3 regions of the Paraburkholderia caledonica genome follow, and region 2 is predicted to be linked to each of the others. Evidence: riboswitches for the same ligand, from Rfam matches in the RefSeq annotation. Region 2 holds a riboswitch; each other region holds the start of a gene.
The links. A riboswitch is a leader RNA that binds a small molecule or an ion and turns the genes downstream of it on or off. The one in region 2 is predicted to bind cobalamin.
Positions count from the first base shown of each region.

Region 1: linked by a shared signal. The riboswitch ahead of H281_RS0114765 (oxidoreductase) and the one ahead of H281_RS0100695 (TonB-dependent receptor domain-containing protein) in region 2 are both predicted to bind cobalamin.
Region 3: linked by a shared signal. The riboswitch ahead of H281_RS0120035 (CbtB domain-containing protein) and the one ahead of H281_RS0100695 (TonB-dependent receptor domain-containing protein) in region 2 are both predicted to bind cobalamin.

Region 1 covers NZ_KB911037.1:454,319-457,587, forward strand. The annotation lists gene H281_RS0114755 (cobalt-precorrin-5B (C(1))-methyltransferase) at 1-210, opposite strand, end outside; gene H281_RS34665 (bifunctional cobalt-precorrin-7 (C(5))-methyltransferase/cobalt-precorrin-6B (C(15))-methyltransferase) at 216-1,475, opposite strand; cobalamin riboswitch at 1,561-1,746, shown strand; gene H281_RS0114765 (oxidoreductase) at 1,830-3,269, shown strand, end outside.
Region 2 covers NZ_KB911034.1:139,373-142,641, reverse strand. The annotation lists gene H281_RS0100695 (TonB-dependent receptor domain-containing protein) at 1-1,635, opposite strand, end outside; cobalamin riboswitch at 1,728-2,008, opposite strand; gene H281_RS0100690 (ATPase) at 2,226-2,582, shown strand; gene H281_RS0100685 (cell division protein ZapA) at 2,579-2,893, shown strand; RNA gene ssrS (6S RNA) at 3,056-3,237, shown strand.
Region 3 covers NZ_KB911039.1:421,432-424,700, reverse strand. The annotation lists gene H281_RS0120045 (2OG-Fe(II) oxygenase) at 1-623, shown strand, start outside; gene H281_RS0120040 (CbtA family protein) at 776-1,570, opposite strand; gene H281_RS0120035 (CbtB domain-containing protein) at 1,582-1,803, opposite strand; adenosylcobalamin (AdoCbl) riboswitch at 1,855-1,941, opposite strand; gene H281_RS0120030 (histidine phosphatase family protein) at 2,020-2,610, shown strand; gene H281_RS0120025 (ATPase domain-containing protein) at 2,804-3,269, shown strand, end outside.

The sequences.
Region 1 (3,269 bases), on a different contig from region 2:
CGTGCCGGCTTCGGCGCCGTCATCGGTCAACCGGCAGAACACGAGCGGCATCGGCACATGCTGGCCCTTGGGCAACACGATTTCGGCCACCTCGCTGACCACACCCGCGAGCAGCAGACGCGCGGCCGCCAGCGACGTGGCGGTTGCACAACTGCCGGTCGTGTAGCCGCTGCGCAGCGGTGCGGGTTGTTCAGGCGTTTCGTCGCGCATGAGCGTCACGCCGATGAAGCAGCGTTGAGGTTATCGGCAACACTATGGACGCCGTTGGCAGCGCAACGCTTCACTACATCGTACAAGGTGATCGGCAGCGCTTGCCGCCACGTATCGAAGCCACCGAGCGGCTGAGCGTCCGCAAGCGCGATTCGCGTGAGCGTTCCGCCATGTTTGTCACGCCATGCGGCAAGCGCCGCCTCGCCTTGCAGCGTGACCGCGTTCGCGACCAGCCGGCCGCCGTCGCGCAAATTGTCCCAGCACGTTTCGAGCACGCCGGGCACCGTCACGCCGCCGCCAATGAACACCGCGTGCGGCGCGGCCAACCCTTCGAGCGCTTGCGGCGCGCGGGCCGCTACGAGTTGCAAGCCCGGCACGCCCAACGCATCGCGATTGTGCTCGATGAAGCGCTGACGCTCCGCGTGCCCTTCGATGGCGATCGCCCGGCAAGTCGGATGCGCGCGCATCCACTCGATGCCGATCGAGCCGCTGCCCGCACCCACGTCCCACAACAATTCGCCGGGCGTCGGTGCGAGTCGCGCGAGCGTGATCGCTCGCACATCGCGTTTGGTGAGCTGGCCGTCGTTACGGAACGCGTCGTCGGGCAGGCCGCAGGTGAGCGGCAGGCGCGGCGCGCCTTCGGTCGCGCGGCATTCGAGCGCGACCAGGTTCAACGCGGCGACATCGCCCGGGGACCATTGATCCGCGCGGCCGTCGATGCGGCGCTCGTCGTCGCCGCCAAGATGTTCGAACACGGTCATCCGCGTTGCGCCGAAACCTCGCGCGCTCAGCAGATCGGCAAGCGCGGCGGGTGTGCGCTCGTCCGCGCTCAGCACGAACACGCGTGCGCGGTCATGCAAATAAGCGTTCAGCGTGGGCAACGGCCGCCCAACCACCGACACCGTGGCCACATCCTGCAACGGCCAGCCGAGCCGCGCCGCCGCGAGCGATAACGACGACGGCGCGGGCAACACGCGCAGTTCGCTGGCCGGCAACTGCCGAGCCAGCGTCGCGCCGACGCCGAACAGCATCGGATCGCCGCTCGCCAGCACGCACACCGAACCGCCGCGCTCGGCCAGAAGCGGCGCGAGATCGAATGGGCGCGGCCACTCGGCGCGCCGCGCGGCCAGCCGCGCGGGCAACATCGACAGATGACGTTCGCCGCCGTAAATCACCGACGCCTCGAGCAACGCACGCCGTGCGGGCCGCCCCAAACCGGCGAAGCCGTCGTCGCCAATGCCCACTACCGTCAGCCACGCCGACATGCACCCTTCCTCATTTTGTATCTCAAACAATGCACTGCGCCACGCCGGTCAAAGCGTCCAGCCTCGTTGTGCTATCCGAAAAAAGGCATAATACAGCCGCCGGTGCCCTTCGGGGCCTAACAGGGAACACAGCGGGAAGATTGCCGCTGTGGCTGCCCCCGCAACTGTATGCAGCGAGTCCGCCTGCGCTTGGCGCCACTGGTTCAACCGGGAAGGCCGCAGCGGACGACGACCTGCCAGCCAGGAGACCTGCCGGCCAGACTGTTCGTGCCAGCCAACATCGGGCGGGGTGTACCGATGCCGCAGCAATGCCGTTTTGACCGCTTGCTCGGGCCGTCGCGCGACGCTAACCCGGTGTCCGTCTTGAATCCAGCTTCGCCCTCCACTGTCTTGCCCGACGCGGCATCTGCGCTGCGGCCCTCGGCGTGTCCGGGCCTGCTGCGGATCGTGGCGGCGCGCGACGGCGGTATTTGTCGGATCAAGCTGCCAGGCGGCGAATTGAGCGCGGCTCAGGCCGAGGCGATCGCCAACGCGAGCGCGCAGCATACGGCGGGTGTGATCGAACTGACGAATCGCGCGAATCTGCAATTGCGCGGTGTTCGGGCCGGCCATGAAGCTGCGCTGGTCGCCAAGCTGATCGATGCGGGGCTCGGACCGGGCGCTGCAAGCGGCTCTGAAAGAATGGGCGATAGAGCGCCGACCGATTCCGCCGAAGACGATCACGGTCACGATCGAAAAGCGCACGCCCTCGATGCCGCCGCCGCTGACGACGTGCGCAACGTCATGATCAGCCCCGCTGCCGGACGCGACCCGTGCGCACTGTTCGACACCAGACCTCTGTGCACCGCCCTTCTCACGCTGCTGCAAAGTGAACCGCGTTTTGCGGCGCTATCGCCGAAATTCGCGTTATTGCTCGACGGCGGCGAGCGGCTCGCGAGAGTGGACCACCCGCATGACGTGTGGCTCGCGGCAGCACAAGATTCGGCCGGTGCGGTGCGCTTCGTGTTCGGGCTCGCGGGCTGCACGACCGTGGATGCAAACGCGAGCGCAAACACGCACATCGGCGGGAAGTCGCCATCGTCATCAGGCAACGCTGCGAACTCGTCCGAAAGATCGCATGCGGATGCGACAGGCGCGTTGGCCTCGGTGCTGCCGTCGCAAGTTCCGGCGCTCGTGCGCGCGCTGCTGCATACGTTTCTAGATCTTGCCGCTGCCGACGCCACGCGTATGCGTCATCTGCTCGACACCCATTCGGCGGACGCGATATTGCAGCATGCGCAAACCTACGTGGATTTTCCACTGACACGCGACGCGAAGCTCGGCGACTGGCGTCGCAGCACGACCGCCGATGCCTCGCTGCGCCTCGGCGCACATGCGCAACGCGCCGCGGATACATGGCATGCCGGCGGTCAACCGCCGCTCGGCCGTATCGATGCGACCACGCTGCACGGCCTCGCCGCGCTCGCGCAACAACATGGCGACGGCACGCTGCGCATCACGCCGTGGCAAAGCGTGCTGCTGCCCGATATCCGGACGCTCTCAGTGCCCGTTGTGCTTGCCGCGCTGAACCCGCTGGGCCTCGCATGCGATTGCGCCGAAGCCATCACGCACCTGATCGCGTGCGCCGGTTCCACTGGCTGCGCGAAAAGCCTCGCGGATACCAAAGCCGACGCATTGAATCTCGCGAAGCGCCTGCCCGCCGGCGTCGACGTGCATTTGAGCGGGTGTCCGCGCTCATGTGCTGCCGCGCATTGCGCACCGTTTACGCTGCTCGCTGCGGCGCCCGGCATGTAC
Region 2 (3,269 bases):
GTTGTCGAGGTCGACCGGATTTTGCAGCGTCACCGACGCGCGCACATCGGTCTTGCCTACACGTCCGCTCCACGATCCTTCGAGTCCTTGCACTTTTGCATGGCCCACGTTTTCGGCCAGATAGATCCCCGGCGTCACCTGTTCATAGTCGATCAGATTCGAATAACGCGTCTGGAAAGCACTCAAACGCATCACACCGAGCGCATTGGATGCGTACTGCAACGCTGCTTCGATCGAATGACTGCGCTCCGGCTGAATGGACGGATTACCGCTCAGCGGATAGTACAGATCGTCGAAGCTCGGTGCGCGAAACGAACAGGAATAGCTTGCGCTTAGCTTCCAGCGCGACGTGATGTCGAAGCCATAGCCGAGATAGTAACTGTTCGCTCCGCCGAAATCGGAGTACTGGTCGCGCCGCAGGTTAGCCTGTATCTGGTTGCGCCCGAAGCGTGCCGTATAACCGGCGAAGCCCGAGTCGACATGACGAGTGGGCGCGGCAAATGTATCGGAGTCGAGACTCTGGTCCAGATGCTCGTAGCCGACCTGCAGTTTCTGCTGCGCGGCCAGCGCGAAATCGCTTTGCCAGGTGTACTGTCGATTGTCGGTGTCGAAGCGGCCGTTATACAGACCGTTGGTGTTCGACACGCTGCGGTCGTCGCCTTGCGCAACGATGAAGTGCGTGGTCCACCAGTCCGTTAGCTTGCCGTTAGCGAAGGCGGACAACTGACGCACTTTCGTGTACAGATTGTTCAGATCGGTCGGCTCGCCGTACGCATTGTCGTAGCTGTTGTTGCCGTTCGACTGCAGATAGCGGACGCCCGCGTCCCAGTTGTCGGTGAACTTATGGCGCAGCGAAGCGGAGATGCTCTCGTTCAGATAGCCGTTCGCATTGGGGTTCGCATTCGGCGCCTCACGAGGATTGAGCGCGGAAAAACCGTCGTCTTTCGAACGCGCGAGCGAGATGTTGAAGGTCGTGCGGCCGTCCTTATCCAACGCGCCGTTCGCGCCCACCTGTTGCGTCTGCGTGTGGTAGCTGCCGTAGCCCACGGAAAAATTGAAACGCGGCGGATGATCGCCGCCGTCTTTCGTGAACACCTGAACCACGCCTCCGATCGCGCCCGAGCCATACAAGGCCGACACGTTGCCATTCACTACTTCGACGTGGTCGACCTGATCGAGCGGAATCTGCGCGATTTGCGCGGTGCCGAGACTCACGGAATCGACGCGCACACCGTCAATGAGAATCAGCGATTGCGTCGACGACGCGCCGCGCAGATACAGGCTTGCTGTCGAACCGGGGCCACCTGTGCGCGAGATTTGCGCGCCGGGCGCGAGTTGCAGCAGACCCGGCAGATCGGTTGCGGTGGTGTCGGCAATGTCCTGCTGATCGAATAGCGACGTTTGCGGAATCGTGTCGGCGAGCGCTTGAGGTCCGCGCTCGGCGGTGACGACGACGGGCGACAAAACAGCAGGTGATGATTCGGCGATAGCGACGGATACAGCGCTCGTAGCAACAGGCGCGACCGGTGCGACTGCAACCGACGGCGCAGGCGAACTGTCGGCGGCTTGCGCATGCGCGAGCTGCGGCAGCCCTGCAAATGCGAGCAGCGCCGCGCGGGCGATAGGGGACAGCATGAGTGAAGTTTCCCGTGGATGGCGTGCGCGGCCCGCTTCCCCGCAGGCCGTCGCGTAACGAGGCGCGAGCGCTTTTGACTTCATTTCGCGGGCGCGCGCCTCTCCCTCTGGCCGGTATCCGGGCTGACGACGCTCGATCCCGCCTTCCCACGCGTGACGCGCAGTGGCACACTCGCATGTTGAACTGGAACACGCGATGGGGATCGAACTGCAAACGCGAACTGCAAAGCACGAAGTGCAAAGCGAATGCGGTCGCTTACCGTTGCGGGGGCAGCGCAGGTTCGCGCGTTCAGGTGAACGGCGCGCCCTGCTTCCCGTTTAACTGCACGCGCAATGAATTGCGCGCGCGGGCACCAGAGTGCGGCCAGTGTATGAGCGGCCTCGGGGCCAGTCAAGAATGCGGGTCACGACAGCGATGATTCGGACAGGAGCAGAGTATTGTCCGACGCGATCTGTGACACACGAGTACTTTTTCATCTTCAGTCGAAAAAAGCCTGCATAAAGCGGTGTTGTTACGTCTCGAAACGAGACAAATGTCGGAACGTGCGGCATTCCGCGCTAAAATGCGAGGTCTTTAGAGGACGCAGCACATGCTCACCGAACTCGAAACACTCTCACAGAATATCGGCAAGCTGATAGCGATCAGCCAGCGCCACAACGAAGCGCGCGTTGCGCTTGAAGAGCAGCTCGCCCAGTCGCGCGCCGAGGCAGAAGCCACGCGCACGGAACTTGCCATGGTTCGCGAGGAACGCGATGCACTGCAAGCGGAGTGCGACGCGCTGTCGGCCAAGATCGACGACGCTCAAGTGCGGCTCAATGCGATCCTCGAAAAATTGCCGCGCGCTCGCGGGCACAACGAGCCGGACAACCAGCTCGATCTGCTCGAGCCCGCTCAGCATGAAGTCGAAGCGGAGAGCGACGCCACTCGCCATGGAGAAAATGCATGACCACCAAGCAGATCGAAGTATCGATTCTCGGCGTGCCCTATCGTCTCGCCTGCTCGCCGGAAACGGAAGGCGCGCTGCTTGAAGCAGTCGCACGAGTCGACGCCGAAATGTCGAAGATCCGCAATAACAGTAACGTGCGCGGCACGGATCGTATTGCTGTCATGGCCGCGCTGTCGCTGGCATCGGAACTGCTTAAGCTGCAATCGAGCGTGCGTCACGGAGAAGCATTTCCCGCTGAAGAAATCAGGCGTACAATGCATCAAATGAACGAACAACTGGGTACTGTGATCGAGCAGTACACCATGCAGTAAGCAGCAAGTTTGCAACGTGTCTGGAAGTAGAAGTGGCCGGTCTTCGGGTCGGCTGCAGATTCAACCAGGTGGCACACGTAGCAGCTGAGCAAAGCGCGTGAGAGCATGCACGAGCACACTCGGCAAACGTTTCACCTGAATGGTTTTAGCTTCATCGGTTTAGCTTCCCTGCCTGGTTCGCCAAGGTCATATATTCCTTGAACCAATGCCATGTGCACGGTTGCGGAAATTTGTAGCACGGGCGTGCGCGTCACTCTGTCTGATGTACCCGAAGTGCTGCTAACTGCGACCAATTCTGAACCCCCGGTTCAGGATGCCGGCCTAGCGGCCAAGGCGGGGACCTTATTTGGAACGGCATCGGACTACTGTCCGGTGC
Region 3 (3,269 bases), on a different contig from region 2:
TCACTGCGCTGTATCCCCGAGAGGACTTGTACCGCAGTCGCGTAGTGATGGCGCGGCATGGCTTCGGCCGTGGCGAATACAAGTATTTCTCGTATCCGTTGCCGCCGCTGATCGCACAGTTGCGCCGCGAGTTGTATCCGCATCTCGTGCCGGTGGCGAATCGTTGGAACGAGGTGATGGACATCGGCATTCGCTATCCGGGCGCACACGCCGAGTTTATCGAACGCTGCCACGCTGCGGGCCAGACGCGCCCGACACCCCTAATGCTGCAGTACATGACCGACGACTATAACTGTCTGCATCAGGATCTTTACGGCGAGCACGTGTTTCCGCTACAGGTTGCAATTCTGCTGTCGGAACCCGGCGAGGATTTCACCGGCGGCGAATTCGTGATGACCGAGCAGCGTCCGCGAATGCAGTCACGCGCGGAAGTCGTGCCGCTGCGCAAGGGAGATGCCGTGGTGTTCGCGGTTCATCATCGGCCGGTGCAAGGCACGCGTGGTGTATATCGCGTGAATTTGCGGCACGGAGTGAGCCGTTTGAGATCGGGACAGAGGCATACGTTGGGAGTTATTTTTCATGATGCGATGGCGTCGTCGTCCGATGGCGTGGTCAATATGTAGTTGTTGAGCGTGCTCGCGATTGGCGGCGGTGACGGGGCCAAAAAATCACATCTGATACTTTCCAGCCCGTGTCATACCACCGCGCGCGCTCAACACCCACAGCCTTAACCAACTCACGCAGCCAGCCGCTCAACGCAAGCCGACAGAAGACCTCAAGCCGACCGGGTCGCTGTCCGATTCCCGACACGCATGAACGAACTCCGCTCGACGATCGCGCCGAACAGTAGCCCGATCGTCGCCCACATGATCGCCTGCATGCCGAGTGCAGCCACACGGAACTTCCACAGCAGCGCCGCGGGAAAACCGGCCGGCGTTTCGTCGATCACAGGCATCGACATCTGCACCGCGGCAATGATGGCGATGAACACAAGTCCGGCCACGATCGAGCCGTTCCATGCGCCAAGTTTCATCGCCGCGCGGCGCCGGACCTTTAGCGAAAAAACCATCGCGGTCAGCGAGATGGCGATCATCAGAAAAAACAGGCCCGTGCGCGTTCCGATTGTCTCCGGGTCGCCGACCGCTGGCGGGTTCGCCGGATACTTGATGTTGGGAACGATCACCAGTGCGACGAAAGCGCCGAGGGCAAGCCACGCCGACAACGCACGCGCGCTCATCGCCCCCACCCGCCCGTACGCATAGGCAAACACCAGAGAGAACAGTCCGCCGAATGCCGCACCGTAGGTCACTACGCCGGTCAGCAATCCCAATCCGGCTTGCGTATCGCGACTGACCAACTCCTGCTCATGCGCTTGCTCGTGCGCGTCCGCACCCGCAGCCGCACCGGCGTGCTCATGCTCATGCATTGCGCCGGCTCCGTCCCCGGCATTCTCTTCGAAGGCTATCGCCTGATTGACCTGCGGCTCGCCCGCCACTCGCGCAAACGCGAACGTGAGCAGCCCCGCGGCGATGCCTGCAAGCATCCCGCGCAACAACAACTTACCGACCATGTTCTGCTCCGTTAGTGGCAGGGAAAGCCGAGCAGATGGCGGCCGTCGTGCACGAACTCATGCACGTACATGCCAGGCACTAAAGACGTGGCGCCCTGTTCCGCACCGACGAAATACAGCGCGAGCAGCAGCAGCAATCCTCCGAACACGGCCCAAGGCAGCAGTTCACGCAACGGAATCGGCGTGGGCTGAATGGCGGGCTGGCCGGCGGAATCGAAAACAGCTTCAGTCATGATGGACATCTCCTGGGGTAGCGCGCCCCGTAGTCGATTGCAGAGGAATGATGCGAAGCTCAGGTCTGGCTTTCGGCTTGTGATGCCGATTACAGTGGCGCGACCGCGCCGGGCTTTCACCGGCTTCCGCGCTTCGCAGTGCGGCTATTCTACGCGCTAAACTTCCGCGCCAGCTATCACACAGCGACACGAGCGCATATTGACGGGAACTCAAAAATGAACCTGCGGCTGTTACTGGTCAGCCATGCGCCGACCCCGGCCATGCGCGCGGGCCGCTTTCCCGCCGACGATCCGCTCGACGCCCGCGGCCTCGGCGAAGCGCAAGCAGCGCGAGCGCGCCTGTCGTTTGCCGACAATGCAATCGCATTCGTCAGCCCCGCCGCCTGCGCGCGCGAAACGGCCTTGGCGCTCGGCCTCGCTGCGAAGGTGGACACCGCGCTTTCGGATGTTGACTACGGCCAGTGGCGCGGCCAACGCCTCAACGATCTCGCCGCGCAAGCGCCCGACGCACTGGCAGCCTGGACACACGACCCCGACGCCGCCCCTCACGGCGGCGAATCGTTCAGCCAGGTGGTGCAGCGGATCGGCAAATGGCTTGACGCAATAGACGTCGCGCCAGATAGCGCGTCGCAGGCTGTCCACGATGTGGTCGCCGTGACGCATGCGCCGCTGGTCCGCGCGGCGATCGTCCATGTGTTGGGCACATCGCCAGCGGTGTTTTCGCGGATTGAAATCCCACCGCTCGCGGTCGTCGAACTGCAGCGCTCTCAACGACGGGGCTGGACATGGCGGCCGACGTCGTCGTGACTTTGCCGGAACAACCAAGGCTTATTCGTCCGATACAGACAGCCGCCGCCCACACAAACTAACACGGCGCTGATCACGCTTTTCCGCCGCCGCACACGCGACAACCACGGCCTTTTCGCAATAGGCATGCAACTTGCATTCTGGCGATACCGGCTGACGGACCAGGCCAATTATTCGATGCTATAACCACGCTATGTCAAAAGACGCTGCCACTCACAAGCCTACCCGCCTTTGCTCAGGAATCGAGGGAATCGATAACATCCTGGGAGGCGGCCTCACCCCGCACCGCATGTACCTGGTGGAGGGCGCGCCGGGAACGGGTAAAACCACCCTGGCGTTGCAATTTTTACTTCAGGGCGCTGAGGAAGGTCAGGCAGGTCTGTACATTACGCTGTCCGAGACGCGGTCAGAGCTCATCTCGGTAGCTGACAGCCATGGCTGGGATTTGAGCCAGTTCCACATCCTGGAACTGGTCTCCGACGAAGGTCTGGATCCGCAATTCGAGCAGACGGTGCTGCATCCGGCCGAGGTCGAACTCGGCGAAACGGTGCGAAACGTCATCCAGCAGGTCGACGAGATCAAGCCTGTGCGGATCGTGCTCGACAGTCTGTCCGAGTTGCGCCTGCTGTCGCAGAACGCACTGCGCTACCGGCGGCAAA